Regions from separate parts of the Streptomyces sp. DSM 40868 genome, predicted to be linked through region 2. Evidence: predicted binding sites of a transcription regulator. Region 2 holds the regulator's gene; the other holds the start of a gene.
The links. The regulator HrcA, encoded in region 2, represses chaperone genes, less so after heat shock. The targets are predictions, from matches to a motif close to TTNGCACTCNGNNNNNCNGAGTGCNAA.
Positions count from the first base shown of each region.

Region 1: a site for HrcA is predicted at 1,715-1,741, ahead of groES (co-chaperone GroES). Genes of this name have one in related genera too.

Region 1 covers NZ_CP050504.1:5,294,183-5,309,572, reverse strand. The annotation lists gene groL (chaperonin GroEL) at 1-1,139, opposite strand, end outside; gene groES (co-chaperone GroES) at 1,259-1,567, opposite strand; gene HB370_RS24375 (polysaccharide deacetylase family protein) at 1,825-2,646, opposite strand; gene HB370_RS24370 (polysaccharide deacetylase family protein) at 2,643-3,575, opposite strand; gene HB370_RS24365 (methyltransferase domain-containing protein) at 3,666-4,832, shown strand; gene HB370_RS24360 (RNA polymerase sigma factor) at 4,817-6,097, opposite strand; gene HB370_RS24355 (YciI family protein) at 6,156-6,512, opposite strand; gene HB370_RS24350 (LCP family protein) at 6,657-7,712, opposite strand; gene HB370_RS24345 (LacI family DNA-binding transcriptional regulator) at 7,786-8,823, opposite strand; gene HB370_RS24340 (hypothetical protein) at 9,180-9,437, opposite strand; gene tsaD (tRNA (adenosine(37)-N6)-threonylcarbamoyltransferase complex transferase subunit TsaD) at 9,434-10,531, opposite strand; gene rimI (ribosomal protein S18-alanine N-acetyltransferase) at 10,524-11,024, opposite strand; gene tsaB (tRNA (adenosine(37)-N6)-threonylcarbamoyltransferase complex dimerization subunit type 1 TsaB) at 11,054-11,710, opposite strand; gene HB370_RS24320 (hypothetical protein) at 11,845-12,402, shown strand; gene tsaE (tRNA (adenosine(37)-N6)-threonylcarbamoyltransferase complex ATPase subunit type 1 TsaE) at 12,433-12,951, opposite strand; partial or broken gene HB370_RS24310 (alpha/beta hydrolase) at 12,911-14,177, opposite strand; gene alr (alanine racemase) at 14,293-15,390, opposite strand, start outside.
Region 2 covers NZ_CP050504.1:3,180,896-3,196,285, forward strand. The annotation lists gene HB370_RS14325 (adenosine deaminase) at 1-32, opposite strand, end outside; gene HB370_RS14330 (ribonuclease Z) at 53-958, opposite strand; gene HB370_RS14335 (histidine triad nucleotide-binding protein) at 965-1,318, opposite strand; gene HB370_RS14340 (S41 family peptidase) at 1,390-4,548, opposite strand; gene HB370_RS14345 (VOC family protein) at 4,678-5,070, opposite strand; gene HB370_RS14350 (16S rRNA (uracil(1498)-N(3))-methyltransferase) at 5,090-5,827, opposite strand; gene HB370_RS14355 (nitronate monooxygenase) at 5,824-6,927, opposite strand; gene dnaJ (molecular chaperone DnaJ) at 7,027-8,163, opposite strand; gene hrcA (heat-inducible transcriptional repressor HrcA) at 8,164-9,180, opposite strand; gene HB370_RS14370 (MBL fold metallo-hydrolase) at 9,342-10,064, shown strand; gene HB370_RS14375 (DUF3097 domain-containing protein) at 10,133-10,948, shown strand; gene HB370_RS14380 (Uma2 family endonuclease) at 10,926-11,501, opposite strand; gene hemW (radical SAM family heme chaperone HemW) at 11,601-12,833, opposite strand; partial or broken gene HB370_RS14390 (SpoIIE family protein phosphatase) at 12,874-14,695, opposite strand; gene HB370_RS14395 (long-chain fatty acid--CoA ligase) at 14,880-15,390, opposite strand, start outside.

The DNA of each region.
Region 1 (15,390 bases), 2.1 Mb from region 2:
TTGATCACGCACACGCCGCCGGCCAGCTTCGCGAGGCGCTCCTGGAGCTTCTCGCGGTCCCAGTCGGAGTCGGTGTTCTCGATCTCGGCCTTGATCTGGGCGACGCGGCCCTGCACGTCCTCGGACTTGCCGGCGCCGTCGACGATCGTGGTGTCGTCCTTGGTGACGGTGACGCGGCGGGCGGAGCCGAGCACGTCGAGGCCGACCTGGTCGATCTTGAGACCGACCTCCTCGGAGATGACGGTGGCGCCGGTGAGGACGGCCATGTCCTGGAGCATCGCCTTGCGGCGGTCGCCGAAGCCGGGGGCCTTCACCGCGACGGCGTTGAAGGTGCCGCGGATCTTGTTGACGACCAGGGTCGACAGGGCCTCGCCCTCGACGTCCTCGGCGATGATCAGCAGCGGCTTGGAGGAGCCGGCCTGGATGACCTTCTCCAGCAGCGGCAGGAGGTCCGCGATGGCGGAGATCTTGCCCTGGTTGATGAGGATGTACGGGTCCTCCAGGACGGCCTCCATGCGCTCCTGGTCCGTCACGAAGTACGGCGACAGGTAGCCCTTGTCGAAGGCCATGCCCTCGGTGAAGTCCAGCTCCAGACCGAAGGTGTTGGACTCCTCGACGGTGATGACACCGTCCTTGCCGACCTTGTCCATCGCCTCGGCGATCAGCTCGCCGACCTGCTGGTCCTGGGCGGACAGCGCGGCGACGGCGGCGATGTCGGACTTCTCGTCGATCGGGCGCGCGGTGGCGAGCAGGTCCTCGGAGACGGCCTTGACGGCGGCGTCGATGCCCTTCTTCAGGGCGGCCGGGGAGGCACCGGCGGCGACGTTCTTCAGGCCCTCGCGGACCAGCGCCTGGGCGAGCACGGTGGCGGTGGTGGTGCCGTCACCAGCGATGTCGTTGGTCTTGGTCGCCACCTCCTTCACCAGCTGGGCGCCGAGGTTCTCGTACGGGTCCTCGATCTCGACCTCGCGGGCGATCGTGACACCGTCGTTGGTGATGGTCGGGGCGCCGAACTTCTTGTCGATGACGACGTTGCGGCCGCGGGGGCCGATCGTCACCTTGACCGTGTCGGCAAGCTTGTTGACGCCGCGCTCAAGGGCGCGACGGGCGTCCTCGTCGAACTTCAGGATCTTCGCCATGGCAGCGGGAGCCCTCTCGGAAATCTGTGGGTGAAAAACGCCGCGCCCCGGGCGCCCGGCTTCTTATCGATTCGCGGGGGCCAGGGGCGCAGCTTCAAGCAGAGAGTCGCTTGAGGTGATTACTTCTCGATGATCGCGAGCACGTCGCGAGCCGAGAGGACGAGGTACTCGTCGCCGTTGTACTTCACCTCGGTGCCGCCGTACTTGCTGTAGAGGACGACGTCGCCGACCTTGACGTCGAGCGGAAGGCGCTCGCCGTTCTCGAACCGGCCCGGGCCCACGGCGAGGACGGCGCCCTCCTGGGGCTTCTCCTTCGCGGTGTCCGGGATGACCAGGCCAGAGGCCGTGGTCTGCTCGGCGTCCAGCGGCTGGACCACGATGCGGTCCTCGAGCGGCTTGATGGCAACCTTGGAGCTGGCGGTCGTCACGATCCGACCTCCCCCTTCGGAGATCTCACGGGGTTAACTGTCTGAGGTGGCGACCAGGTCGATCCGTCGTCGCGGGTGCCGGACCTGCCCGTCGCGTTTGTTGGCACTCTCACCTGCGGAGTGCCAGACCCGAGACTATGACCGGGGTTAGCACTCGGTCAAGCGGAGTGCCAATGCCGTGCGGCGCGTCGGCGGTGAATCGGCCGTCCTGGCGTTGACCGGCGGGCCCGAGGAGCCGGCCCTCCCGGCGACAGGGCCTAGAGGTAGTCCTCCAGGCGGGCCACGGTCAGCCCCCGTTCCTGGGCCGCCCTGAGGACCCGTGCCGTGCGCTCGCGCAGGGGCAGCTCCGTCGACTCGTCGGGGTCCACGAGGACGATGTCGCCGGGGGCGAGGCGGCGGGTGAGGCCGGCCGGGGTGAGGGCGGTGCGCCACAGTACGACCGCGGAGATGCCGCAGTCGGCCGCGGCGCGCAGGGTGGCGGGGTCGTAGGAGCCGTACGGCGGGCGGAACAGGCGGGGGCGGACGCCCAGGCGGGCGCGGAGGCGGTCCTGCTGGCCGCAGATCTCGGCGCGCTGGCCGGCGTACGGCAGCCCGGCCGGGGCCCGGTGGTCGAGGGTGTGGTTCCCGATGCCGGCGCCGAGCGCGCGCAGGCGGGCGAAGTGGCGGTAGCCGGGGGCGGCGATGGAGTCGGTGAGGAACAGGGTGACCGGCAGGCGCAGTTCGCGGACCATGTCGACGAAGCGGGGGTCGCGTTCGGCGCCGTCGTCGTAGGTGAGGAAGACGACCGGGTCGCGGGTGGGGACGTGGTCGATCACCGGGGGCGGGGCGGGGGCCGCCGGGTGTCCGGCGAGCGGCCGGGCCGGGGAGCGGGACAGCGGGCGGGCCGGGTGGGCCGGGGGGCGGGCGAGCGGGCGGGGCAGCCCCCAGTGCCGGTAGTCCCGGCCGGGGGCGGTGGCGTGCGGGCGCACCCCTTCGGCGGCCTTCTTGCCGAGGCGTTCGATGGGGTCGACGGACTGGGCGCAGCCCGTCAGGAGCAGGGCCGAGGCGAGGACCGCGGCGGGGCCCCGCAGGCGCCTCACAGGTAGTCCTCCAGGCGGGCGACGGCGTAGCCCTCGCGGGTGACCTTGTCCAGGAAGCGCCGCATGTCGTCCACCATCGTGCCGTTCCAGTCGTCCCGGCCGCGGAAGTGGGTGAGGACGATGTCGCCGGGGTGCAGCCGGCGGTCCCAGTCGCGGTACTCCCAGTGGTCGACGAAGACCTCCTCGTCCCAGATCGGGGCGTACTTGATGCCGCACTCCTTGGCGGCGCGCAGGGTGTCGCCGTTGTAGTTGCCGTACGGCGGCCGGAAGACGGTGGGCGCCTTGCCGAACTGCTTCTTCATGACGGTCTGCATGCCGCAGATCTCGTCGCGCTGCTCCTCGTAGGACAGGCCGGGCAGGTAGGGGTGGGTGAGGGTGTGGTTGTTCAGGGTGACGCCCTGGGCCTGCATCCGGCGGAAGTAGCCGTAGTCGTCCTCGATGACGTAGTTGCTGAGGAACGCGGTGTACGGCACCTTCAGCTCGCTCATCATGCGCAGGAAGGCCGGGTCCTTCTCGGCGCCGTCGTCGATGGTGAGGAAGACGACCTTCTGCCGGGTGGGGACGGTGGTGAAGACCGGGGGAAGGTTCTCCTCCTCCTGGCCGTCCACCTCGAAGCCGTCCCGGGGGGTGATCCGGGGTTTCTCGGCGGGCGGGGCCGGAGGGGTGAGCGGGGCCCGCTCCAGTCCCCAGCGCCGGGCGGCGGCGGCCAGCCGGGCGTGTTCGGCGGCCTGGCGGGCGCGGGGGTCCAGGGGGCGGGCGGGGCCGCCCTGGGCCGGGGCCGGGGCGGGGTCGCCGGCGCAGCCGGTCAGGAGGGCGGCCAGTGCGAGGGCGGTGGTGGCCGCGGCCGTCTTCGCGGCCCGCGCCCGGCTTCTGCCATCCGCCTTCGCGATCCATGCCCGACTTTTGTCATTTTGTACTACTGCTCGCATGGTGCCGGATCCTCCCAGGCCCCGGCCCGCGCCCCGGGCCGACACCGCCGCCGCGGGCGCACCATCCACCGACTGGCCCACAATGAGCCGGTGAACGACCTCGCTCTGCTCCTCACCCCCGAAGGCCGCGCCCTCCTCGACGAGGTGCGCGACACCGAGCCCGCGCGGGAACTGGCGGTGGCCACCCGGCTGCGCCGCGACCACCCCGCCGAACTGGTCTCGGCCGCGCTGGGCCAGGCCCGGCTGCGGCAGCGGGCGGTGGCGAAGTTCGGGGCCGAGGACGCCGGCCGGATGTTCTTCACCCCGAACGGGGTCGAGCAGTCCACCCGGTCGAGCGTGGCGGCGTACCGGGCGCGGCGGCTGACAGAGCTGGGCGTGACCTCGGTGGCCGACCTGTGCTGCGGCATCGGCGGGGACGCCATCGCGCTGGCGCGGGCCGGGATCCGGGTGCTGGCCGTGGACCGCGACCCGCTGACCGCGGCGGCGGCCCGCGCCAACGCCGAGGCGCTGGGCCTGACGGAGCTGATCGAGGTGCGCGAGGCCGATGTGACGGAGGTGGAGACCGCCGGGTACGACGCGGTGTTCGTGGACCCGGCCCGGCGCGGCGGGCGCGGCCGGGTGTTCGACCCGGAGGCGTACTCGCCGCCGCTGTCCTGGGCGGTGGAGACGGCCCGCCGGGCGCCCCGCGCGGCGCTGAAGATCGCCCCCGGCATCCCGCACGACATCGTTCCGCCCGAGGCCGAGGCCGAGTGGATCTCGGACGGCGGGGACGTGAAGGAGGCCGTGCTGTGGTTCGGCACCGGGGCGCCGGGCGCCGTACGGGCCACCCTGCTGCCGGGACCGCGCACGCTGCTCGGCCGGGGGCTGCCCGACCCGGCGGTGCGGCCGGTGGGGCGGTACCTGTACGAGCCGGACGGCGCGGTCATCCGCGCGCACCTGGTCGCGGAGGTGGCCGAGGAGGTCGGCGGCGGACTGCTGGACGCGACCATCGCCTACGTCACCGCCGACGAGCTCCGGCCCACGCCGTACGCCACCGGCTACGAGATCACCGACCAGTTGCCCTTCAACGTCAAGCGGCTCAAGGCCCTGCTGCGCGAGCGCGGGGTCGGCACGCTGACCGTGAAGAAGCGCGGCTCGGCCGTCGAGCCGGAGGAGCTGCGCCGCAAGGTACGGCCGCAGGGGCCGAACGCGGCCACCGTCTTCCTCACCCGGGTGGCGGGGGCGCCGACGATGCTGATCGGTCAGCCGCTGGCCTGATCGGCCCGGCGCAGCAGCAGCGCGCGTTCCCGTTCGTTGCGGGTCAGCTCCGCCGCCCGGAGGAACTCCTCGCGGGCCTCGGCGGCGCGTCCGAGCCGGGACAGCAGGTCGCCGCGGACGCTGGGCAGCAGGTGGTAGTCGCGCAGTGCGGGCCCGGCGGCCAGGGCGTCCACCAGCTCCAGCCCCCGCTGCGGGCCTTCGGCCATCGACACGGCGACCGCGCGGTTCAGCTCGACCACCGGGGAGGGCGCGCGGGCGGCCAGCAGGCCGTAGAGGGTGGCGATGGCCCGCCAGTCGGTCTCCTCGTAGGTGTACGCGCGCGCGTGGCAGGCGGCGATGGCCGCCTGGAGGGCGTACGGTCCCGGCGGTCCCGCCGCGGTGGCTCCGGCGCGCTCCAGGGCGTGCGTCCCGCGCGCGATGAGCATGCGGTTCCAGCGGCTCCGGTCCTGGTCCTTCAACAGCACCGGAGTGCCGTCGGGGGCGGTGCGGGCGGGGGTGCGGGACGCCTGGAACTCCAGCAGCGCGGTCAGACCGTGCACCTCGGGCTCCCCGGGCATCAGCCCGGACAGCACCCGGGCCAGCCGCAGGGCGTCCTCGCACAGGCCGGGGCGCAGCCAGTCGTCGCCGGCGGTGGCCGCGTACCCCTCGTTGAAGATCAGGTAGACGACGTCCAGGACGGAGCCGAGGCGGGCCTCGCGGTCGGGCCCGTACGGCACCTCGAAGGCGACGTTCTTCGCCGCCAGGGTGCGTTTGGCGCGCACGATCCGCTGGGCGACCGTCGGCTCCGGCACCAGGAAGGCGCGGGCGATCTCGGCCGTGGTCAGTCCGCCGAGCAGGCGCAGCGTGAGCGCGGTGCGGGCCTGCGGGGGCAGCACCGGGTGGCAGGCGGTGAAGACCAGCCGGAGCAGGTCGTCGTCGATGCCGTCGGGGTCGGCGGTCTCCTCGGGCGGCGCGGTGGTCTCCAGGTCCCGGCCGATCTCGGCAAGTTTGCGGGCGTAGACCTCGCGGCGCCGGACCAGGTCGACGGCGCGGCGCCGGGCGGTGGCCGTCAGCCAGGCGCCGGGGTTGTCGGGCACCCCGTCCCGGGGCCACTGCTCCAGCGCGGCGACCAGCGCGTCCTGCGCCAGTTCCTCGGCGATCCCGACGTCCCGCACGATCCGCGTGACGCCGGCGATCACTCGCGGCGCCTGAAGCCGGAAAACGGTCTCGATGGCCTGGGCGGGGGTCGGCCGGTCTGCCGTGGGCTGTGGTTCCACAGCCCACATGCAACACCGTGTGTGATCTTCGGCCAAATGGCTCAGTACTCAGTACTCGACTCAGTACTCAGTACTCGACGATCTCCCGCAGCTCGCAGGCGAGGTTCCACTCCGGGCCGTGGATGCTCAGGAAGCGCCGGGTCCATTCCAGGGCCTCGGCGCGGTCCTTGCACTGCATGAACGCGTAGCCGCCGACGACCTCCTTGGACTCGGCGAACGGCCCGTCGGTCACGGAGGTCCGCTCGCCGTCCCAGGCCACCCGGACGGCCTGCGCGGCCGGGGTGAGCCCGGAGGTGTCGAGCAGGACGCCGGCCTTGGTCATCTCCTCGATCAGCTCGCCCATCCGCCGCATCAGCTCCGGGCTGGGGCCCCCGGCGGGCGCGGTGGACTCGTCGATGCGCACGAGCGACAGGTAGCGGGGCATGGTGTCTCCCTCGGTCGGGCGGCGGGGCCGTTCCCCGCCGCTCACCTGTACGTCGAACGGGAGACGCCCGGATCGACACGCGCCCCGAAAAAATCCGGGGAAATTTTTGTCCGCCGCCGCGAAAGCCCCGAATCCCCCGGAATCTCAGCGCAGGGACGCCCAGAGTTCGCTCGCCCGGGGTTCCTCGGGGATCACCCGGTTGGGGTCGGAGGGGGCCGTGACGACCGGCATCGTCACCGTCGTCACCCGGTCGGCGGTCAGGCCCTCCAGGCTCCGGCCGAGACTCATCAGCTCGCCCAGGGAGTCCAGTCCGGTGTCGGTGGTCAGGCCGGCGGTGGCGGCGTCGGCGACCCGGTACAGCCGGGCCGGGTCGGTCAGCAGTCCGGCGTCGGAGACCTGCTCCAGCAGGGCCTTCACCAGCGTCTGCTGAAGCCCTATGCGGCCCAGGTCGCTGCCGTCGCCTATGCCGTGCCGGGTGCGGGCGAGGGCCAGGGCCCGGGTGCCGTCGAGGTGGTGGGTGCCGGCCGTGAGGTGCAGGTGGCTCTGGTCGTCGTCGATGTCCTGGCCGGTGGTGACGTCCACCCCGCCGAGCGCGTCGACCAGCCGGGCGAAGCCGGAGAAGTCGATCTCGAGGTAGTGGTCCATGCGGACGCCGGTGAGGGTCTCCACGGTCTTCACCGCGCACACCGGACCGCCCACCGCATAGGCGCTGTTGAACATCACGCCGTACGCCGGTGCCGAGGTGCGGCCCGAGTCGAGCGGGCAGGACGGGCGGGTGACGAGCGTGTCGCGCGGGATGCTGACCACGGTGGCCGTCGTCCGGCCCGCGTCGAGGTGCACGACCATCGCCGTGTCGGACCGGGCGCCCTCGCTGTCCCCGCCGCCCAGTTCCCGGTTGGCCGCGCCGCTGCGCGAGTCCGAGCCGAGGACCAGGATGTTCAGCGAGCCGGTGGGCACCGGGGAGGCGTCCGCGGGGGCGGTCGGGGCCGGGGTGAGCATCGCGCGGGCGGGCCGGTCGTCGCCGAGCGCGCTGTCGATGTCGACGCTGGTGATGTTGTGGTTCAGATGCCAGTACGCCCAGCCCGCCGCCGCCACGGCCAGCACCAGGGTGCCCGCCAGGGTCAGGCCGGCGATCCTCAGTGCCCCGGACCGCCGGCCCGTCCGTCTGCCCGCGTCGCCCTGCTCCTCGTGTCGCGTCACGACAGGAACATAAGTCCGAATGATGAACGGGATGTTAGCGCTTTCGGCGTAAGCCGGTTTTCTTGTGGAATTCTCATCCGGCGGCCGGCGCGGGAGCGGCGGTGCTGGAGCGCACCACCAGGCTCGTGGCCAGCTCGACCCGGGTCGTCGCCCGCTCGTCCTCGGCCCGCCCCAGCTCGAGCACCAGCCGCGCCGCGGCCTCGGCCATCTCGGTCAGCGGCTGCCGCACGGTGGTCAGCGGCGGGCCCACCCAGCGGGCCACCGGCAGATCGTCGAAGCCGACCACGCTGAGGTCGTCCGGTATGCGCAGCCCGAGTTCGCGGGCGGCCTCGTACAGGCCGAGGGCCTGGAGGTCGTTGCCCGCGAAGACGGCGGTGGGCCGGTCCGGGCGGCGCAGCAGCTGCAGTCCCAGGCGGTATCCGGCGTCGTGGTGGAAGTCGCCGGTCAGCACCAGGGAGGGGTCCACGGGCAGTCCGGCCGTCTCCAGCGCCGCCCGGTAGCCGTCCATCCGGGCACGGCTGCCCATCATGCGGGACGGGCCGCTGATGGCGCCGATCCGGGTGTGGCCGAGTTCCACCAGGTGCCGGGTGGCGGCGAGCCCGCCCTGCCAGTTGGTGGCGCCGATGGAGGGCACGTCCGGGCCCGGGTCGCCGGCCGGGTCCATCACCACGAACGGGACGGAACGGCTGGTCAGCAGGGCCCGCTGGGACTCGTCGAGGTCCGAGAGCACCAGCACCACGCCGTGCGGGCGGCGGGCGGCGACCTGGTCGGCCCAGGTGCGGCCGGGGGTGAGCCGGCCGGCCGACTCGGACAGCACCACGCTCAGCCCGGCGTCCCTGGCCACATTCTCCACGCCCCGGATGACCTCCAGCGCCCAGGCGCTCTCCAGTTCGTGGAAGACGAGGTCGAGCAGCGGCGAGCGGGACGCCTCGGCACGCCGGCGCCGGTAGCCGTAGGCGCGCAGCAGCTCCTCGACCCGGGTGCGCGTCGCCGGGGCGACGTCGGCACGGCCGTTGAGGACCTTCGAAACAGTCGGGGCGGAGACCCCGGCCTCCCGGGCGATCTCGGCGAGCGTCGCCGTCTGTGCTGCTGCGGGCTTCGGAGGCTTCATAGCAGTGATCGTAGCGGCGCGGAAGCGTACGACGAAGAACCGTGCACCGTATAACGCTTCGAAAGTTTCGGAAACGAGTCCGAAAAACGTCCGAAACTTTCGCTCTCCGTGCACCTCGGGCACAACGCGAACACCCCGCCTCCGGTGTCCCGGGGGCGGGGTGTCGAGTGGAGCGCCGGGCAGGCCTTGCACCTGCATCTCCCCGCAGGAAGCGGGGCGTCTTTCCTTGGACCACCAACGCACTGGCTCCGGGCCGGTGTTCCGGCCGTTCGCTGTGTGATGATCATAGCGCAGGAAGGGGGTGCCTCCGCAACTCCAGTCACAGGAGCCTCAACAGCTCCACGCGCCCCCTGGCGTCAGTCGTCCGCCACCGCTTCGAACCGCCACCGGTGCACGGCCCGCGTCACCAGCTCCGGGTCCGGCTCGGGCAGCTCCGGGAGCGGGGCGTCGTACGGCGCGTCCCACCAGGTGACGACGAGCACCCGGTCCTGCGGCGCGCGGAAGGTCTCGCGGCGCAGCGGCTCCCCGGCCAGGCGCTGGGCGCGGGCCCAGGCGAGCAGGTCGGCGCCCCGCCCCTCGACGGCCCGCGCCTCCCACATCAGTGCGACGGTCACGAGTACAGGTTCTCCTTGCTGACCTCGTGCACATGGTCGTGGTCATGACCGTGCCCGGGGACGTGCGGGTCGGTCACCGGCAGGGAGGAGTCGGCCGACAGGTCCCAGCTGGAGGCGGCCCGGTTGCGGGCGACCATCTCGGCGCCCAGCGCGGCCACCATCGCGCCGTTGTCCGTGCACAGCTTGGGGCGCGGCACGCGCAGCCGGATGCCGGCCGCCTCGCAGCGCTCCTGGGCGAGGGCGCGCAGCCGGGAGTTGGCCGCGACACCGCCGCCGATCATCAGGTGGTCCACGCCCTCGTCCTTGCAGGCGCGGACGGCCTTGCGGGTCAGCACGTCGACCACGGCCTCCTGGAAGGAGGCGGCGACGTCACGGACCGGGACCTCCTCGCCGGCCGCGCGCCTGGCCTCGATCCACCGGGCCACGGCGGTCTTCAGGCCGGAGAAGGAGAAGTCGTACGCCGGGTCGCGGGGGCCGGTCAGGCCGCGCGGGAAGGCGATGGCGTCCGGGTCGCCCTCCTTGGCGTAGCGGTCGATGACGGGACCGCCGGGGAAGCCCAGGTTCAGCACGCGGGCGATCTTGTCGAAGGCCTCGCCGGCCGCGTCGTCGATGGTCGCGCCCATCGGCCGCACGTCGGAGGTGATGTCCGTGGACAGCAGCAGCGAGGAGTGGCCGCCGGAGACCAGCAGGGCCATCGTCGGCTCGGGCAGCGGGCCGTGCTCCAGCTGGTCCACGCAGATGTGCGAGGCGAGGTGGTTGACGCCGTACAGGGGCTTGCCGAGGGCGTAGGCGTACGCCTTGGCCGCCGAGACCCCGACGAGCAGGGCGCCCGCGAGGCCGGGGCCCGCGGTGACCGCGATGCCGTCCAGGTCCTTGGCGCTGACCCCCGCCTCCTTCAGCGCGCGGTCGATGGTGGGGACCATCGCCTCCAGGTGGGCCCGGGACGCCACCTCCGGTACGACACCGCCGAAGCGGGCGTGCTCGTCGACGCTGGAGGCGACGGCGTCCGCCAGCAGGGTGGTGCCGCGGACGATGCCGACGCCGGTCTCGTCGCAGGAGGTCTCGATGCCGAGGACGAGAGGTTCGTCAGTCATTGATCTCGGTTCCTTGTACTGGGTCGGACCCGGCGGCGGTGCCGCTGTCGGATCCCGTGGTCAGGCGCATCACCAGGGCGTCCACGTTGCCGGGCTGGTAGTAGCCGCGCCGGAAACCGACGGGGACGAAGCCGAAGCGTTCGTAGAGCTTCTGGGCGCGGACGTTGTCGACCCGGCACTCGAGCATCACGTCGGGGCACTCGAACGCGGTCGCCGCGCGCAGCAGTTCCGCCAGCAGGCGGGCGCCGAGGCCGGTGCCCTGGTGGTCGCGGGCGACGGCGATGGTCTGGACGTCGGCCACGTCACCGGCCGCGGCCAGGCCCCCGTACCCGACGATCCGGCCGTCGGCGGACTCGGCGACGAGATAGCACCGGGTGGACCCGTGGCCCCGGGCGTGGGCCAGCTCGGACCAGAACATCCCGCGGGACCAGGCGTCCTCGGGGAACAGGTCCCGCTCCAGCTCCAGGACCGGATCGATGTCCCACCAGCGCATCTCGCGCAGTCGGGGAGGTGCCGGCTGTGTCACTTGGGGGTGACCACCTTGTAGTTCTTGGGGACCTGGGCGTCCGGGCGGCGCAGGTACAGCGGCCGGGGCGCGGGCAGTTCCTCGCCCGCGGCCAGCCGCTCCGCCGCGAGCGAGGCGAGCGCGGCGGCGGAGACGTGCTCGGGCTCGTGGGCGCTCGGGAACGTGTCCGGGTAGAGCAGCGCGCCCGCGCCGACCGCGGGCAGGCCCGCGACCCGCTCGGCGATGTCGGCGGGGCGGTCCACGGCCGGATCGGTCAGCCGGGTGCGGGAGTCGGCGTACGTCGCCCAGTAGACCTCCTTGCGCCGGGCGTCGGTCGCCACGACGAAGGGGCCCTTCTCGATGTCGGCGGCGTAGGCGAGGCCGTCCAGCGTGCACACGCCGTACACCGGGACACCGAGCGCGAGGCCGAAGGTGTCCGCGGTCATCAGGCCGACGCGCAGGCCGGTGTAGGGGCCGGGCCCGGTGCCGACGACGACGCCGGTGACGGACTCCAGCTTCAGTCCGGCCTCGGCGAGGACCCGGTCGACGGCCGGCAGCAGCAGCTCTCCGTGCCGGCGCGCGTCCACCTGGCTCGACGAGGCGATGACGTCCGTGCCGTCGTGCAGCGCGACGGTGACGGCGGGTGTTGCGGTATCCAGAGCGAGCAAGAGCACGCGAACAGCCTACGGCGCCCGCGGCTCGCGCACGGCCGCCCGGGACGAACGGCTACCGGCTGCTACGGTCTCCACGAATACGACATATGCCTCAAACCAGGCTGGAAGCGGACGCGAAGCAGAGGTGGGCGCAGGTGGCAGGGACCAGCTCGGCGATCGTGGCCGGCCTCACCGCGGCGGCCCTGGGAACGGTCGGTTTCCTGGCGCTGCGAGCCGAGGCGACGGTGCCGGCCGCGCTGCGCGACGGGGCGGCGGCGAGCGCGTCGGCGACGGCGAAGGCCAAGGCGCCCCGGGACCGCCGGCACCCGGCCGCCCTGCCGGACGGCTCCGGGACGGGTGAACGGGTGGTGTACTCGGTGGACGACGACCGGGTCTGGCTGGTCGCCCCCGGCAACCGGGTACGGCGCACCTTCACCGTGCGCCCGGGCAGCGTCGACCCGGCGCCGGGCACGTACTGGGTCACCTCCCGCTCCAACACGGCCACCGGCACCGACGGCCTGCCCGTCGAACACGTGGTGCGGTTCACCAGCGTGGACGGGGTGGTGATCGGGTTCAGCGCGGCCGTGCACGGCGGGGCGGCCCCGGCGGCCGACCCGAACGTGAGGACGGGCGGGATCCGGGAGAGCCGGGCGGACGGCGACGCGCTGTGGCAGTTCGCCACCATCGGGGTGCCCGTGGTGGTGATCCGGTAAGGCGCCGCGCCGCCGGCCGGCCGCGGGCGCTCAGCCCGTCAGCGTCTCCAGGCCCGCCTCGGCCCACCGCTCCCCCAGCCCGGTCAGCGTCACGTGCCGGACCTCGTCCGTCGTGTCGCCGACCGCGCGGTGGATGACGACCTGGAGGCGGTCCTCGGTCAGCTCCTCGACCTTGCCCTCGCCCCACTCCACGACGATCACCGAGTCGGGCAGCGAGACGTCGAGGTCCAGGTCCTCCATCTCGTCCAGGCCGCCGGCCAGGCGGTAGGCGTCCACGTGCACGAGGGGCGGGCCGTCGCCGAGGGACGGGTGCACCCGGGCGATGACGAAGGTCGGCGAGGTGACCGCGCCGCGCACCCCGAGCCCCTCGCCGAGACCCCGGGTCAGGGTGGTCTTGCCTGCGCCGAGCTCTCCGCTGAGCATCACCAGGTCGCCCGCGCGCAACAGCTTGGCCAGCCGCCGGCCCAGCTCCCGCATCTGCTCGGGGGAGGTGATCGTCAGCCGGATCTCAGCGGCCTCGTGCGCTGCTGGTGCTGCTGGTCGTTCCATAGCCACTTACGGTAGCCCCTGCGGGCACCGCTCCCGCGCGGGTGAGCAGGTCGGCGAGCCGGTCGGTGACGACCTCGGGATGCTCCAGCATCACCAGGTGCCCGGCGTCCGGTACGAGCACCAGCTCGGCGTCGGGCAGCAGGCCGGCGATGGCCTCGCTGTGCTCACTGGGCGTGACCAGGTCCTGCACGCCGGCCAGCACCAGCACCGGCAGGTCCCGGAAGCAGGCGAGCGCCTCGGTCTTGTCGTGGTCGGTGAAGGCCGGGTAGAACTCGGCGACGACGTCGATCGGCGTGGACTCGATCATCCGCTCGGCGAACCGCTCCACCGACGGGTCGACCTCCCGGCCCGCGAACGAGTACCGCTTGATGATGCCGGCGAACAGGTCCGCGGTGGCCCGGCGCCCCTTCTCCACCAGCTCCGCCTGCCGGCCGAGCGCCCGCAGCACCCCGGGCAGGATCCGGCGCACCACGTTGACGCCGGCCACCGGGAGCCCGAAGTTGACCTCGCCGAGCCGTCCGGACGACGAGCCGACGAAGGCGGTGGCGACCACCCGGTCCCGGATCAGCTCGGGGTACTGGGCGGCCAGCGCCATCACCGTCATCCCGCCCATCGAGTGCCCGACCAGCACCACCGGGCCGTCGGGTACGGCGGCGTCCAGCACGGCCTTCAGGTCCCGGCCGAGCTGGTCGATGGTGACCGGCACCCGGTCCCGGGTCTGGGCCACGCCCCGCCCGGACCGGCCGTGGCTGCGCTGGTCCCAGTACACGCTCCGCACGACCCCGCGCAGGGCGGCCCGCTGGAAGTGCCAGGAGTCCTGGCCGAGGCAGTAGCCGTGGCAGAAGACGACGGTGACCGGGGCGGGCGCCTTGCGGCCGAAGAGCCGGCGCCGGCGCGGGGAGACGTCCGGTCCCGGGTCGGGCTCGGCCTCGTCGACCTCGTAGTACAGCTCGGTGCCGTCGTCGGCGTACGCCGTTCCGGGAGTGCCGCGCAGGGTGCCGTACGGGCCGGCCGCGTCCAGCGCCAGCCGGGCCTTGCGGCGCACCTCGCGCCCCACCGTCATCCGCTCCACGGCGACGCCGGCCGCCGCGCCCGCCGGCGAGCACGCCCAGCGCCGCACCGGCGATGCCGGTCGCCCTGCGCCAGCTCCCGGCCGCCCCCGCGGCGGAGGCGGAGGCGGCCGAGGCGACGACGTCCGCCACGGTCTGCGCGCTGCTCTCGCTCACGTACCGCTCCTCTTCCCCTGCTGGAGTTCGCCTGGACGGGCGAAACGGATGGCGCCGACGGGTGGCCGGAGCCATCGGGTGACGCCGGTGGCCCGGGGCGTCGCTCCGGGACGGGTTACCCGGCTTCCCGCTCGTTCACATGGACGCGCGGGACCCGGGTGCCGATGCGGGTGACGATCTCGTACGCGATCGTGCCGCAGGCCTGCGCCCAGTCCTCGGCGGTGGGCTCGCCCCGGTCGCCCGGTCCGAAGAGCACCGCCTCGGTCCCCACCGGGGGCTCGTCGCCGCCGAGGTCCACCACGAACTGGTCCATGGCGACCCGTCCGGCGACCGTCCGCCACTTGCCGCCGACCAGCACCGGGCCGGTGCCCGAGGCGTGCCGCGGGATGCCGTCCGCGTAGCCGACCGGCACCAGGCCGAGGGTGGTCTCGCCGGGGGTGACGTAGTGGTGGCCGTAGCTGACGCCGTGGCCGCCCGGCGCCTGCTTGACCAAGGCCAGCGAGGCGCTGAGCGTCATCACCGGGCGCAGCCCGAAGTCCGCCGGGGTGCCCAGTTCCGGGCTGGGCGAGATGCCGTACATCGCGATGCCGGTGCGGACCAGGTCGAAGTGGGTCTCGGGCAGGGTGAGGGTGGCCGGCGAGTTGGCGATGTGCCGCACCTCGGGCCGTACGCCCCGCTCCTCGGCGTAGGCCACCATCTCCCGGAACCGGGTGAGCTGGGCGGCGATGGACGGGTGCCCCGGCTCGTCGGCGCACGCGAAGTGCGACCACAGTCCGGTGATCCGGACCAGCCCCTCGGCCTCGGCGCGCAGCGCCTCGCCGACCAGTTCGGCCCAGTCGGCGCCGGGCTGGCAGCCGTTGCGGCCGAGCCCGGTGTCGGCCTTGAGCTGCACGCGCGCGGGCCGGCCCGCCGCGCGGGCGGCGGCGGTGACCTCGCGCAGCGCCCACATGCCGCTCAGCGACACGTCGATGTCGGCCTCGACGGCCTCCCGCCAGGGGCCGCCCGGCACCCACAGCCAGCACAGCAGACGGCCGGGCAGCCCGGCGGCCCGCAGCGCGAGGGCCTCCTCGGCGGTGGCCGTGCCGAGCCAGGTGGCACCGGCCGCGAGGGCGGCGCGGGCGCACGGCACCGCGCCGTGGCCGTACGCGTCGGACTTGACGACGGCCATCACGGCGGCGCTCTTCGCCCGGGCGCGCAGGGCACGCACATTGGC
Region 2 (15,390 bases):
TGGAGGTGCAGTTCTGCTTTCGGGAGAGGCATCAAAGCATCGTACGGGTGTTTTACCGCCGTTTCGGAAGCGGTACCCGCAGCAGGTCGTGGGCCACGGTCAGCTCACCCGTGAACCCGGCCGCCCGCGCCTGCCGCTCGAACTCCTCGGGCTCGGTGTAGCGCTGGCTGAAGTGGGTCAGCACCAGGTGCCGTACCCCGGCGTCCCGGGCCACGGCGGCGGCCTGCCCGGCCGTCAGGTGCCCGTGCTCGACGGCGAGGTCCGCGTCCTCGTCCAGGAACGTGGACTCGATGACGAGCAGGTCGCAGTCCTCCGCGAGCGCGTGCACGCCGTCGCAGAGCCGGGTGTCCATGACGAACGCGAACCGCTGTCCGCGCCGTACCTCGCTGACGTCCTCCAGGGCCACGTCCCCGAGCCGCCCCTCCCGCTGGAGCCGGCCCACGTCCGGGCCCTGGATGCCGTGCGCGGCGAGCCGGTCGGGCAGCATGCGGCGGCCGTCGGGCTCGACGAGCCGGTAGCCGTAGGACTCCACGGGGTGCGAGAGCCGGCGCGCCTCCAGGGTGTACGACCGGGTGACCGCGAGAAGGCCGTCGGCGGCGACCGGGGCCTCAGTGAGGGCCACGGTCTCGCGGTAGGCGGTCGCGTAGCGCAGGCGCTCGAAGAAGCGCCGGCCCGAGCGCGGGTAGTGCGCGGTGATCTCGTGCGGCACCCGGTCCAGGTTGATCCGCTGGATGACCCCGGCCAGGCCCAGGGAGTGGTCGCCGTGGAAATGCGTGACGCAGATGCGGTTCAGGTCGTGGGCGGCGACCCCGGCGCGCAGCATCTGCCGCTGTGTGCCCTCGCCGGGGTCGAAGAGGATGCCCTCGCCGTCCCACCTCAGCAGGTAGCCGTTGTGGTTGCGGTGCCGGGTCGGGACCTGGCTGGCGGTACCGAGGACCACCAGTTCACGTACGGACACGGGCGCTCATCCCGGGGGCCACTGGAGGCCGCGGCCGCCGAGGACGTGCGCGTGGGCGTGCCAGACGGTCTGGCCGGCGCCGGAGCCGGTGTTGAAGACGAGGCGGTAGCTGTCGAGCCCCTCCGCGTCGGCCACGGCCTTGGTCTCGGCGAGCACATCGGCCGCGATCCGCGGGGCGCCCGCGGCCAGCTCGGCGGCGTTCTCGTAGTGGGCCTTGGGGATGACCAGGACGTGGGTGGGAGCCTGGGGGTTTATGTCCCGGAAGGCCACGGTCGTTTCTGTCTCTCGGACGATCGTCGCCGGGATCTCGCCCGCGACGATTCGGCAGAACAGGCAGTCGTTCTGCGGTTCGCCGGCCATGCGCTGCGCTCGCTTTCAGGGGTGATCAACAGGGTTGGCATGGTAGCCCGTCGGGGGCGGGTCGGCACCGCTCAGTCCGGGAGCCCCGGAGGCGTCTTCGCGGGGTTCGTCTCCAGCGCCTCCAGCGCGAGCGCGATCGCCGCGTCCAGTTGGGCGTCCGTGCCGGATGCCCAGTCCTGGGGCCGCTGGACGACCTCCACGTCCGGGTCCACCCCGTGGTTCTCCACGTCCCAGCCCATCCCCTCCAGCCAGATCGCGTACTTCGGCTGGGTGACCAGGGTGCCGTCGACCAGGCGGTAGCGGCTGTCGATGCCGATGACCCCGCCCCAGGTGCGGGTGCCGACTACCGGGCCGATGCCGAGGGCCTTGATCGCCGCGTTGACGATGTCGCCGTCCGAGCCGGAGAACTCGTTGGCGACGGCCACGACCGGGCCGCGCGGCGCGTCGAGCGGGTAGCTGGTGGGGCGCATGCCGCGCGCCAGGTCCCAGCCGATGATCCGGCGGGCCAGCTTCTCCACCACCAGCTGGGAGGTGTGGCCGCCCCGGTTCTCCCGGACGTCGACCACGAGTCCCTCGCGGGCGACCTCCACGCGCAGGTCGCGGTGGATCTGGGCCCAGCCCGGCGCCTGCATGTCGGGGACGTGGAGGTAGCCGAGGCGGCCGCCGGAGGCCGCGTGGACGTGGGCGCGGCGGTCGGCGACCCAGGCGTGGTAGCGCAGGGGTTCCTCGTCGGCGATGGGGACGACGACGGTGTGCCGGGGTTCGCCCCCGCCGGCCGGGGAGACGGTCAGCTCCACCGGGTGGCCCGCCGTGCCGGCCAGCAGCGGGCCCGGGCCCGTCACCGGGTCGACCGGGTGCCCGGCCACCGCGATGACGGCGTCCCCGGGGCGCACCGCGACGCCGGGCGCGGCGAGCGGGGAGCGGGCGTCCGGGTCGGAGGTCTCCGCCGGCAGGATCCGGTCGATGCGCCAGCTGCCGTCCTCGTGCCGGGAGATGTCGGCACCGAGCAGACCGTGCCGGGCGCGTCCGGAGCCGCCGCGCGGGGTGACGTAGGCGTGCGAGGTGCCGAGTTCGCCGTGCACCTCCCACAGCAGGTCCACCAGGTCGCTGTGGGTGGCGAGGCGGGCCAGCAGCGGGCGGTAGCGGTCGAGGATGCCGGCCCAGTCGGCGCCGCCGAGGTCGGGGCGCCAGAAGTGGTCGCGCATGAGGCGGCCCGTCTCGTCGTACATCTGCCGCCACTCGGCGGCCGGGTCGACGGTCCCCCGGACCCGGGCGAGGTCCACGGTGACGCTGGTGTCGCCGTCGTCGTCGCTGCCGGTACGGCGGTCGCTGGGCACGACCCGCAGCCGGCCGTCGCTCCACAGCAGCAGGCGTTTGCCGTCGCCGCTGACCTCGAAGTGGTCGGCGTCGGCGGAGAGGTGCTCCAGGCGGCGCTGGGCGAGGTCGTAGCGCTCCAGCTCGGTGTGCGGGTCGGGGTCCTCGGGGTGGGCGCGGGCGGTGCCGAGGACGCCCCGCACGGGGTGGCGCAGCCAGAGGACGCCGTCCTTGGCGGCGCGCAGCGTGGAGTAGCGGCCGGCCTCCACCGGGAAGGGGACTATCCGGTCGGCGAGCCCTTCGAGGTCGATGCGGGTGGCCGGGGTGCCCTCGCTGTCGGGGGTCTCGTCCTTGTCGGGGGTCTCGAAGGGGCGGCCGTGGCGCTGCGGGCCGAACGGCGAGGGCGTGGTGGCGGCCAGCGTGATCAGGTGCGGCCGGGCGCCCACCACGAAGGCGAGGTCGAAGACGTGTTCGTCGTAGACCGGGTCGAAGGCGCGGTTGGAGAGGAACGCCAGGTGTTTGCCGTCGAGGGTGAAGGCGGGCGCGTAGTCCTGGAAGCGCAGCGGGGTCGCCTCGGTGACCGACAGGTCGGTGGTGTGGGCGATGCGCAGCTGGGACAGCGGGCGCGGGCCGGGGTGGGACCAGGCCAGCCAGGCGGAGTCCGGGGAGAAGGCGAGGCCGGAGACCTCGCCGTCGTCGCTGCGGTCGACCTCGCGGACCTCGCCGGTCTCGCGCTCGACCAGCAGCAGCCGGCCGTCGTGCGCGGCGACGGCGGCCCGGCTGCCGTCGGGCGCCATGGCCAGTTCCAGGACCCGGCCGAGCTGTCCGGCGGCGAGCCGGCGCGGCGGGGCGCCGGGCACGGTGCCGGTCGCCGGGGCGAACTCCAGGGCGTCCTCGCCCTCGGCGTCCGTCACCCACACCACCCATTCCTCGCCGTCGGCGCGGAAGGCGCGCGGCATCCGGGCGCGGACGCCGGGGGTGGCGGCCAGGGCGCGGGCGGGGCCGGAGCGGTGGGTGACCCAGTGGACGCCGCCGCGCACGCAGACGGCGCTGCCGCGCGCGGTGTGGTCGGGGGACGCCTCGCCGAACCAGCGGGAGGCGTTGACCGGGTACGGCCTGAGGTCCACGCGGGGCCCGCCGAGCCGGATCTCCAGCCGGCGCGGCTCGGCGCCCTCCAGGTCGTCCAGCAGCCACAGTTCACCGGCCGAGCTGTAGACGACCCGGGTGCCGTCACCGGCCGCGTGCCGGGCGTAGAAGCCCCCGAGGGGGGTGTGCCGGCGCAGGTCGGAGCCGTCCTCGAGGGAGGAGTAGAGCGCGCCGGTGCCCTCGTGGTCGGAGAGGAACGCGATGCGGTCGCCGACCCACACCGGGCACTCGATGTTCCCGTCGAGGTCCTCGTGCAGCCGGACGAACTCCCCGGCGCCTTCCGCGCCTTGGGCGGCCCGGTCGATCCACAGCTTGCCCGCCGTGCCGCCCCGGTAGCGCTTCCAGTAGGCGGCCTCCCGGCCCATCGGCGCGGACAGCAGCACGGTGGCCGGGCCGAGGGCGACGCTTCCGACCGGGCCGTAGGGCAGGGTCTCGGCCGGGCCGCCGTCCAGCGGGACGGCGTGCGCCCAGGTGTGCCGGAAGCTGTGGCGGCCGTGCGCGCCCAGCGCGAGCACCCGTCCGTCCGGGGTCCAGCCGCGCACCTCCGTACGGGAGTTGCCCCAGTACGTCAGCCGCTCGGCGGGCCCGCCGTCGACCGGGGCGACATGCACCTCGGGGGCGCCGTCCCGGGTGGAGGTCCAGGCGAGGTGCCGTCCGTCCGGTGACAGGCGGGGATGGGTCACCGGCATGTTGTCGGCGCTGACCCGCCAGGCCCGGCCGCCGTCCAGCGGGGCGAGCCATACGTCGTCCTCGGCGACGAAGGTCACCAAGTCGCCGTGCAGATGGGGGAACCGGAGGTAGCCGGAGCCGTGCGTGTTTCCCGTCGAAGCGCCCTGAGTCACCCCGTCACTCTACGCAGCGACGGGCCCGGCCCGCCCCCGGTTTCCGGTCACTCGCGGTCAGCCGCGCAGCAGCAGCCACTCCTGGAGTTCCACCAAGTTGCCCTCCGGGTCCTTCAGATGGGCCACGCGCATGCGGTCGGTCATGGGCGCCGGGCCGTGCAGCAGGGTCGCGCCCCGGGCGGTGATCCCCGCGCAGTAGGCATCGAGGTCGTCGACGCGCAGCACGACCAGGGAGCGGTGCCCGGTGGCGGTGTCGCCCAGCTCGGCCAGGACCCCGGCCATCATCGAGCGGTCCTGGAGGGCGATCCCGGCGGAGCCGGTGTGCGGGCTGAACTTCTCGTACGGTCCCCCGGTGGCGCCGGACTGCGGCTTGAGGCCGAGGACATCGGCGTAGAAGCGGTAGCAGGCGGCGAAGTCACTGACCAGGAGCCGGACTTGGGCGAGTTCCACGGTGTCTCCGAGCGGTGGTCTAGGACCAGCGGCCGGTGCGGCCCAGCAGCAGGGCCGCGGCGGCGGTGCCGGCGGTGGAGGTGCGCAGGACGGTCGGGCCGAGGACGTACGGCGCGGCACCGGCCTCGGCGAAGAGCGCCAGCTCCTCCGGGGAGACGCCCCCCTCCGGTCCGACGACCAGCACGATCTCGCCCTCGGTGGGCAGCTGGGCGGTGGCCAGACGCTCCGTGCCGCTCTCGTGGAGCACTGCGGCGAAGTCGGCGCGGGCGAGCAGCGCGGCCACCTGCTTGGTCGTCGCCGCGTCCGCGACCTCGGGGAAGCGGACCCGGCGGGACTGCTTGCCGGCCTCGCGGGCGGTGGCCCGCCACTTGCCGAGGGCCTTCAGCCCGCGGTCGCCCTTCCACTGGGTGATGCAGCGGGACGCCTGCCAGGGCACGACCGCGTCGACGCCGACCTCGGTCATGGTCTCGACGGCGACCTCCCCCCGGTCGCCCTTGGGCAGGGCCTGGACGACGGTGATCCGCGGGTTCGGCGCCGGTTCCTCGGTCACCGGGTCCATGCGGACGATCAGACGGTCCTTGCCCTCGGTGCCGGTCACCTCGCCCACCGCGTAGCGCCCGGCGCCGTCGGTGAGGACGACCTCCTCGCCGGGCCGCAGCCGCTTCACGGAGACGGCGTGGCGGCCCTCGGCGCCCTCCAGGACGTACCGGTCGCCGTCCGGCTCGAAGTGCTCCACGACGAAGACGGGGGCGGTCACGCGCCCTCACCCCCCTTACGGGATTCGTCCTTACAGGATGCGTCCGACAACGCTGTCCGGGCCTCGGCGAGTTCCGCCGCCAGCACCTCCACCAGCCGTCCGGCCGGCAGCTCCCGGGCCATCCGGTGGCCCTGTCCCGCCCACAGCGCCATGCCCTGCGCGTCACCGGCCTTCGCGGCGGCCTTGCGCAGCGGCGAGGTGAGGTGGTGGACGTCCGGGTAGGCGGCGGGCGCGTACGGACCGTGTTCGCGCAGGAAGCGGTTGACCAGGGAGCGGGCCGGGCGGCCGCTGAAGGCGCGGGTCAGCCGGGTGCGCGTGAAGAGGGGGTCGGTCAGCGCCCGTTTGTGCGGGTCTGGCGCGCCGGACTCGTCGGTGGCGAGGAAGGCGGTGCCGAGCTGGGCCGCGTCGGCGCCGGCCGCGAGGACGGCGGCGATCTGGCCGCCGCGCATGATGCCGCCGGCGGCGACGACCGGGATGTCCACCGCCTCGCGGACCTGCGCGAGAAGCGACAGCAGCCCGATGCCCGCGCCGTCGTCCTCGGGCGAGTCGCGGTGGGTGCCCAAGTGGCCGCCGGCCTCCGCGCCCTGCGCGATCACCGCGTCCGCCCCGGCCGCCTCGATCGCGCGGGCCTCCTCCGCGGTGGTGGCGGTGACCAGGGTGAGCGTCCCCGCCCGGCGCAGCCGCGCGATGACCTCGCGGTCCGGCACGCCGAAGTGGAAGGAGACCACCGGGACCGGGTCGTCGAGCAGGACGGCCAGCTTGGCGTCGTAGCCGTCGTCCCGGCCGCTGTCCGGGTCGCCCAGCTCGGTCTCGTACCAGGCGGCCTCGCCGGCCAGCTGGTGGGCGTAGACCTCGACGGCGCCGGACTCCGCGAGCTCGGGCTGCGGCATGAACACGTTGACGCCGAACGGGCGGCTCGTGAGCCCGCGCAGTCGCTTGATCTCCTGGTACATCCCGTCGGCGGTCTTGTACCCGGCGGCGAGGAACCCGAGGCCGCCGGCCTCGCAGACGGCGGCGGCGAGCTGCGGGACGGAGACCCCGCCCGCCATGGGTGCCTGCACGATCGGGAGGGGAAAGAGATCGGTCAGCGCGGAGGACATGACCGCATGGTGTCACGTCCGTCCGACCGGCCGGAATCGGGGCATCCCCCGGAACGCCCCTGAGACGCCCCCGGCACACCCCGGAGGCGCCCCCATGGTTCAGCGGCCGTTGAACGCGTCCTTCAGCCGCGAGAACAGGCCCTGCTGTCCCGGCTGGAACTGGCCCTGGGGCCGTTCCTCGCCGCGGAGCTTGGCCAGTTCGCGCAGCAGGCGTTCCTGCTCGGGGTCCAGCTTGGTCGGGGTCTGCACCTCGACGTGCACGATCAGGTCGCCCCGGCCGCCGCCGCGCAGATGCGTGACACCGCGGTCGTGCAGCGGGATCGACTGGCCGGACTGGGTGCCGGGCCGGATGTCGACCTCCTCCATGCCGTCCAGGGTCTCCAGCGGGACCTTGGTGCCGAGCGCCGCGGCCGTCATCGGGATGGTGACCGTGCAGTGCAGGTCGTCGCCGCGCCGCTGGAAGGTCGGGTGCGGCAGTTCGTGGATCTCCACGTACAGATCGCCGGCCGGGCCGCCGCCGGGGCCGACCTCGCCCTCGCCCGCGAGCTGGATCCGGGTGCCGTTGTCGACACCGGCCGGGATCTTCACGGTGAGCGTGCGGCGGGAGCGCACGCGGCCGTCGCCGGCGCACTCCGGGCACGGGGTCGGCACGACCGTGCCGAAGCCCTGGCACTGCGGGCACGGCCGGGAGGTCATGACCTGGCCCAGGAAGGACCGGGTGACCTGCGAGACCTCGCCCCGGCCGCGGCACATGTCACACGTCTGCGCGGACGTGCCGGGGGCCGCGCCCTCGCCGTTGCAGGTGTTGCAGACGATGGCGGTGTCGACCTGGATGTCCTTGGTCGTCCCGAAGGCCGCCTCGTCCAGCTCGACCTCGATCCGGATCATCGCGTCCTGGCCGCGCCGGGTGCGCGAGCGCGGCCCGCGCTGCGACGCCGTACCGAAGAACGCGTCCATGATGTCGGAGAAGTTGCCGAAGCCGCCGGCCCCGAAGCCGCCCGCGCCGGCGCCGCCGGACTGCGAGAGCGGGTCGCCGCCGAGGTCGTAGACCTGCTTCTTCTGCGGGTCCGACAGCACCTCGTAAGCGGCGTTGATCTCCTTGAACCGCTCCTGGGTCTTCGGATCCGGGTTGACGTCCGGGTGCAGCTCGCGCGCGAGCCGCCGGAACGCCTTCTTGATCTCATCCTGCGACGCGTCGCGGCGCACGCCGAGAACGGCGTAGTAGTCCGTGGCCACTTACGACTCCGCCAGGATCTGTCCGACGTACCGTGCCACTGCGCGTACCGCTCCCATCGTTCCCGGGTAGTCCATGCGGGTCGGTCCGACCACGCCGAGCTTGGCAACCGCCTCGCCGCCCGAACCGTAACCGACCGACACGACGGACGTGGAGTTGAGTCCCTCGTGGGCGTTCTCGTGGCCGATGCGCACGGTCACGCCCGGGTCTTTCGCCTCGCCGAGGAGTTTGAGGAGCACGACCTGCTCCTCCAATGCCTCCAGGACGGGCCTGATCGTGAGGGGGAAGTCGTGCCCGAAGCGGGTGAGATTGGCGGTACCGCCGATCATCAGCCGCTCCTCGTTCTCCTCCACGAGTGTCTCCAGCAGGGTGGAGAGCACCGTGGAGACCGTACCTCGGTCCTCCGGCTCGAAGGCGTCCGGCAGGTCCTCGACCAGCATCGGCACATCGGTGAACCGGCGGCCCGCGACCCTGCTGTTCAGCCGGGCCCGCAGATCCGCCAGCGAGGCCTCGCCGAACGGGGCCGGGCAGTCGACCATACGCTGCTCGACCCGGCCGGTGTCGGTGATCAGCACGAGCATCACGCGCGCCGGGGCGAGCGAGAGCAGCTCCACGTGCCGGACCGTGGACCGGGTCAGCGACGGGTACTGCACGACGGCGACCTGCCGGGTCAGCTGCGCGAGCAGCCGCACCGTGCGTGCCACGACGTCGTCGAGGTCGACGGCGCCCTCCAGGAAGTTCTGGATCGCCCGCCGCTCGGGCGCGGTCATCGGCTTCACGCCCGCGAGCTTGTCGACGAACAGGCGGTAGCCCTTGTCGGTGGGGATGCGCCCCGCGCTGGTGTGCGGCTGCGCGATGTACCCCTCGTCCTCCAGGGCCGCCATGTCGTTGCGGACGGTGGCCGGGGAGACGCCGAGGTTGTGCCGCTCGGTGAGCGCCTTGGAACCGACCGGCTCCTCGGTGCCCACATAGTCCTGGACGATGGCGCGCAGTACCTGAAGCCTGCGTTCACTCAGCATTCGCGCGCACCTCCAGCACGTCGTCCCTCGTCCCGTCGGGTCGTCCGCCTGGCACTCTTCCCACGCGAGTGCCAGCATTCCCCGGCCCAGTGTACGGCCGTCGGGTACACCCTGGGCAAGGTCGGGCCGCGCCGCCGGGTCGTACCGCTAGCGTCGCGGGTATGAGCGTGACTTGGGAAGAGCTGGGGTGGGAACGGCTGGCGGCCGGGGTGGGGCGGTGCCGGCTGCCGGGCTGGGACTGCACGGCGGGGCTGGTCGTGGGCGAGGGGACGGCGCTGCTCGTGGACGCCGGTTCGAGCCTGGCGGAGGGGGTCCGGCTGCGGGCGCGGGCCGAGGAGCTGGCGGGTGGCCGTGTGACCCATCTCGCGCTCACCCATCCGCACTTCGACCATGTCTTCGGCGCGGCGGTGTTCGCCGGGGCGGAGGTGTACGGGGCGGTCGGCCTGGACGCGGTGTTCGCGTTCGAGCGGGCGGAGCTGCGGCTGGACGCGGTGCGCAACGGGCTGCCGGTCGCCGACGCCGACGAGGCGGTGGACGCGCTGGTCACGCCCCGGCACCTGGTGTCCGGCGAGTGGACGCTGGACCTCGGCGGCGGTCGCCAGGCGCTGCTGGCCAACGTGGGCCCGGGCCACACCGCCCACGACCTCGCGGTGCTGGTTCCCGGCTCCCCGGAGGTCGTCTTCTGCGGCGACCTGGTGGAGGAGTCCGGCGAGCCCCAGGCCGGCCCGGACGCGGTCCCCGCCCGCTGGCCGGACGCCCTGGACCGGCTGCTGGCGCTGGGCGGCGAGGACGCGGTGTACGTGCCCGGTCACGGGGCGGCGGTGGACGCGGCGTTCGTACGACGTCAACGGGACGAGCTGGCGGCACGGTTCGGCGTGATCTGAACGGCGGTTCTCTTCGCATCCCGGCGTGTCGCGCTGGTCACGGCGCGGCTTCTCCTATCGTCATCCGAATGCGCCAGTACTCCGCCGACCTCACCCCTCCGTGGAAGAAGAAACCGAAACCGGCGCCGGAGGTCCCGGCCGACCCGGGGCTGGTGGTGGAGGAGGCCGGTACCGGGTTCTGCGGGGCGGTGATCCGCTGCGAGGCGGGCACGGTGACCCTGGAGGACCGCTTCGGCAAGCACCGTGTCTTCCCCCTGGAACCGCGCGGCTTCCTGCTGGAGGGCAGGGTCGTCACCCTGGTCCGCCCGGCCTCGGCCCCGGCCCGCCCCACCCGTACGGCGTCCGGCTCGATCGCCGTCCCCCAGGCACGCGCGCGCGTGGCCCGCGCCGGCCGTATCTACGTGGAGGGTCGGCACGACGCCGAGCTGGTCGAGAAGGTCTGGGGCGACGACCTGCGCGTCGAGGGCGTGGTCGTGGAGTACCTGGAGGGCGTGGACGACCTGCCGGCCGTCGTGGAGTCCTTCGCCCCGGGCCCCGACGCCCGCCTGGGCGTCCTGGTGGACCATCTGGTGCCGGGCACCAAGGAGTGGCGGATCGCCCAGTCGGTCACCAGCGAGCACGCCCTGGTCGTCGGTCACCCGTTCATCGACATCTGGCAGGCGGTGAAGCCGTCCTCCCTGGGCATCGAGGCATGGCCGACGGTCCCGAAGGGCCAGGACTGGAAGACGGGGGTGTGCCGGGCACTGGGCTGGCCGGCGGAGAACACCGGCGCGGTGTGGCAGGCGATCCTGAAACGGGTGGGCTCCTACAAGGACCTGGAGCCGGAACTGCTGGGCCGCGTGGAGGAACTGATCGACTTCGTCACGGGTAGCGGTGGGGCCTGACGTCGGGAAGGGTTCCGAACTCGCTGGTGTCGAGTTCCAGCCCGAGATCGTCCATCGGGACCGGCTCGCCGAACTTGATGATTTCCTGAGCGTGGTAGTCGGCGTCCTCCCCTTGACCCGTGGGCTTCGTCAGCAGGACGCACTGCGCCATGATCGGGTCGATGACCAGGTAGGTGGGGATTCCGCCCGCCGCGTAGATCGAGCGCTTGACCACGTAGTCCTGATGGACGCTGGACTTGGAGACGACCTCCAGCACCATCGTGATCAGTTGGCACGGCATCAACCGCCCCGAACTCGGCAGAGAGTCCTTGGGCAGGACAACCAGGTCCGGCACAGGCTCACTGGCCTCGCCGACGATGTCGACATCCTGAGTCTGCAGGCGAGCCCAACGCCGGGGAATCTGGTCCTGAACATCGGCAACGATCCAGTTGTGCACGATGTCAGGGCTGGACATCATCACGAGTACCCCCCGAAGAAGCTCGGCTTTGGCGCCCTCCGGGGGCTCGAAACCCTCGAAGAACTGAGTCATCCTGCGCTCGTCCACAGCGGTCATCTCCGTGGCCTCCACATCCGCCGCGTCCTTTTGGCGGCAGCCTACGAACCAGGTTAGGGACCGAACGGGCGCTCCGGGGGGATCCACTCGCCCGAGTGATCAGTCCACCAGGTCCCGCACCACCGCGTCCGCCAGCAGCCGCCCCCGCAGGGTCAGCACGGCCCGGCCCTCCTCGTAGGGCTGCTCCTGGAGGAGTCCGTCCGCCAGGGCGCGGCGGGAGGCCGCGAGGCCCTCCTCCTTCAGCAGGGACATGGGGACGCCCTCGCGCAGCCGCAGTTCCAGGAGGATGCGTTCCACGCGGCGGTCCTCGTCGGAGAGGATCTCGCGGCCGGCGCCCGGAGAGCGTCCGTCGGCGAGCGCCGCCGCGTACGCGCCGGGGTGCTTCACGTTCCACCAGCGCACGCCGCCCACGTGCGAGTGCGCGCCCGGTCCGGCGCCCCACCAGTCGGCGCCGCGCCAGTACAGCTCGTTGTGCAGGCAACGGCCCGCCTCGGAGGTGGCCCAGTTGGAGACCTCGTACCACTCGAAGCCCGCCCGGCTCAGCGTCTCCTCGGCGATCAGGTACCGGTCGGCGTGCACGTCGTCGTCGGTCATCGGGACCTCGCCCCGGCGGATCCGGCGGGCCAGCTGGGTGCCCTCCTCCACGATGAGCGCGTAGGCGCTGACGTGGTCGGGCCCGGCGCTCAGGGCGGCCTCCAGCGAGGTCCGCCAGTCGTCGTCGCTCTCCCCCGGCGTGCCGTAGATCAGGTCCAGGTTCACGTGCTCGAAGCCCGCCGCCCTGGCCTCCGCCACGCACGCCTCGGGGCGTCCGGGGGTGTGGGTGCGGTCCAGGACCTTCAGCACGTGCTGCCGGGCGCTCTGCATGCCGAAGGAGATCCGGTTGAAGCCGCCCTCGCGGAGGGTGGCCAGGTAGGCGGGGTCGACGGACTCCGGGTTCGCCTCCGTGGTGATCTCCGCGTCCGGCGCGAGTCCGAACTCCTCGCGGATCACCCCCAGCATCCGCACCAGGTCCCCGGCGGCCAGCAGCGTCGGCGTACCGCCCCCGACGAACACCGTACGGACCTCGCGGGGGTCGTCGCCCAGCACCTTCCGCGCCAGCCGGATCTCCTGGACGAGGGTGTCGGCGTAGTTGTCCCGGGAGGCGAGCACCCCCCCGGTGCCGCGCAGCTCGGTCGCGGTGTAGGTGTTGAAGTCGCAGTAGCCGCAGCGGGTCGCGCAGTACGGGACGTGCAGGTAGAAGCCGAGCGGGCGGGCGGCGGCCCCGGCGAGCGCGGAGCCGGGCAGCGCGCCGTCGGCGGGGACGGGCTCGCCGTCGGGGAGTGCGGAAGGCATGCCTTCCATTGTCCAGCACCGCGAACGTCGCGCGGCCGCCTCACTCGGCCTGGAGCACCAGCAGGGCCAGGTCGTCCCCGGGCAGGTCGGTGCCGAAGTCGTGGACCAGGCGGCGGATGCGCTCCGCGATCAGCTCGGCGCCGAGCCCGGCGCAGCCGGACAGGGCGTGGGCGAGGCCGTCGCCGTCGTCGAACTGGCGGCTGCCGGAGCGCCGCTCGGTCACCCCGTCGGTGACGCACAGCAGGCTGTCGCCGGACCGCAGCTCCACGGTCTCGCTGGTGTACGTCTCGTCCTCCACCACGCCGAGCAGGGTCTGCGGGCGGGCGACGGTGCGCACGGTGCCGTCCGGGGCGAGGACCAGCGGCAGCGGGTGACCGGCGGAGGCGAGGGTGCAGCGGACCCCGTCGGCGTGCGGGGTCAGCTCGCCGTAGAGGAGGGAGAGGAAGCGCGTCTGCGGGCCGTCCCCGAGGCCCGGCGGCCGGCCGCCCGCGGCGACCAGGGCGCGGGCCGCGGCGTCGGCCGCCTCGGTGGCGTCGTCCAGCAGCAGCTGGTTGAGGCGGTCCAGGACGTCGGCGACGCCGTAGCCCTCGCGGGCCAGCAGCCGCAGCCAGGGCCGGGCGAGGCCGATCACCACGGCCGCCTCGGGGCCCTTGCCCTGGACGTCGCCGACGGCGAAGCACCAGCGTCCGTCGCCGGCCGGGAACAGGTCGTAGAAGTCGCCGCTGGGGCCGCCCTGGTCGCAGGGTTCGTAGACGAGCGCGCTGCGCACGCCGGGGATCTCGGCGACCGCGCCGGGCAGCAGACCGCGCTGGAGCACGGCGCTGATGGTGGCCTGGCGGGCGTACTGGCGGGCCGCGCCGATGGCCAGGGCGACCCGTCGGCTCAGGTCCTCCACCAGGCCGGTGATCTCGTCGGGGAAGCCGGCCGGCCCGCACCGGCCGATGACCAGCGTGCCGAGCGGCCGGCCGCCCGCGACCAGCCGGTAGGCCAGCGCCGTGCCGTCGGCGCCGTGCGGGCCGAGCGCGTGGCCGGTCTCAGGGGTGGGGCTCAGGGCCGGAGCGCGTCGCGTCCGGCGGGCGCGGCGGCTCCTTCTCCAGCGCGGCGCGCAGTTCCTCGATGCGGGCCTCGCTGGCGTGCCAGACCCGGGCGGGGCCGTCGCGGGCGCCGCCGCGGACGGTCGCCTCGTCCTCCAGCCAGACCGCGCACCAGTCGGCGAGCCGGGGCACGATCAGCTGGCCGGTGAGCGCGGCGACCAGGTTCTCGTCGAGCTGTCCGGCGAGCAGGTCGGATGCCTCGGCGAGGAAGGACAGGGCGCCCCGGCCGAGCCAGTCCCGGTCGCCGTCGGCGCGCCGCGGCCGCGGGGCGAGGTCCTCGGCGGCCTCCAGGGCGGGCCCGGGGGCGGGGTCGTCCGGGGTGTCGCTGCCGCCCGGGGGCAGCCGGGCCCAGACGGTCTTGGCACCGGCGCGGTAGGTGACGCCCCAGGATTCGGCGAGCGTGGCGACGAGCCGCAGCCCGCGCCCGTACTCGGGGGTGTCGTACGGCGCCTCGCCGCCGGCTTCCCGTGGGGCGCGGGAGGGGTGCCGGTCGCACACCTCGATCACGAACGCGCCGCTCTCCTCCAGCCGCCACTCGACGTGCACGTCCGTGCCGGCGTGTACGACGGCGTTGGTGACCAGTTCGCTGACGACCGCCATCGCGTCGTCGGCGAGCCGCGCCGGGACGCCGGGCGCCTCGGCCAGCGCGGCCCGCACCAGCGCGCGGGCCGACCCCGGGGCGAGGGGGCTGCCGGGCAGCGTGGCCCGCCCCCGTGTTGCCGAGTCTGGCTGAGACTCGTTGTCCCGCTGTGCGGGTATGGCCGCCATGTCCATGCGGCCAGGGTGACAGACCGGACCCGCCTATAAGCGCCGAGTCACGGAACTGACCGGAAGACGGAACCTTTCGAGCGCCGGTGAGCGTTAAATTCGAGCGTCGGTGAGTGTGAGGGGCGTGGGGCCACGCCCGCGCGCGGGTGCGCCGCGTGGCGCGAAACCGTGGGCGGCCCGCGGTCTACGCCTCCCTGGTGCCGGCGTACATCTCGTCGATCAGGTCCTTGTACGCCCGCTCCACCACCGGCCGCTTCAGCTTCAGGCTCGGCGTGATCTCGCCGTGCTCCACGTCGAGGTCGCGCGGCAGCAGCCGGAACTTCTTGACGGTCTGCCAGCGCTGGAGCCCGGCGTTGAGCTGCCGCACGTACCCGTCGATCAGCTCCACCGTCTGCGGCGCGGCGACGACCTCGGCGTACGACCTGCCCTCCAGGCCGTTCTCCTTCGCCCACTGGAGGATCGCGGGCTCGTCCAGGGCGATCAGGGCGGTGCAGTAGTTCCGGTCGGCGCCGTGCACGAGGATGTTGGACACGTACGGGCACACCGCCTTGAACTGGCCCTCGATCTCGGCCGGCGCGACGTACTTGCCGCCGGAGGTCTTGATGAGGTCCTTCTTGCGGTCGGTGATGCGCAGATAGCCGTCGGGCGACAGCTCGCCGATGTCACCGGTGTGGAACCAGCCGTCGGACTCCAGC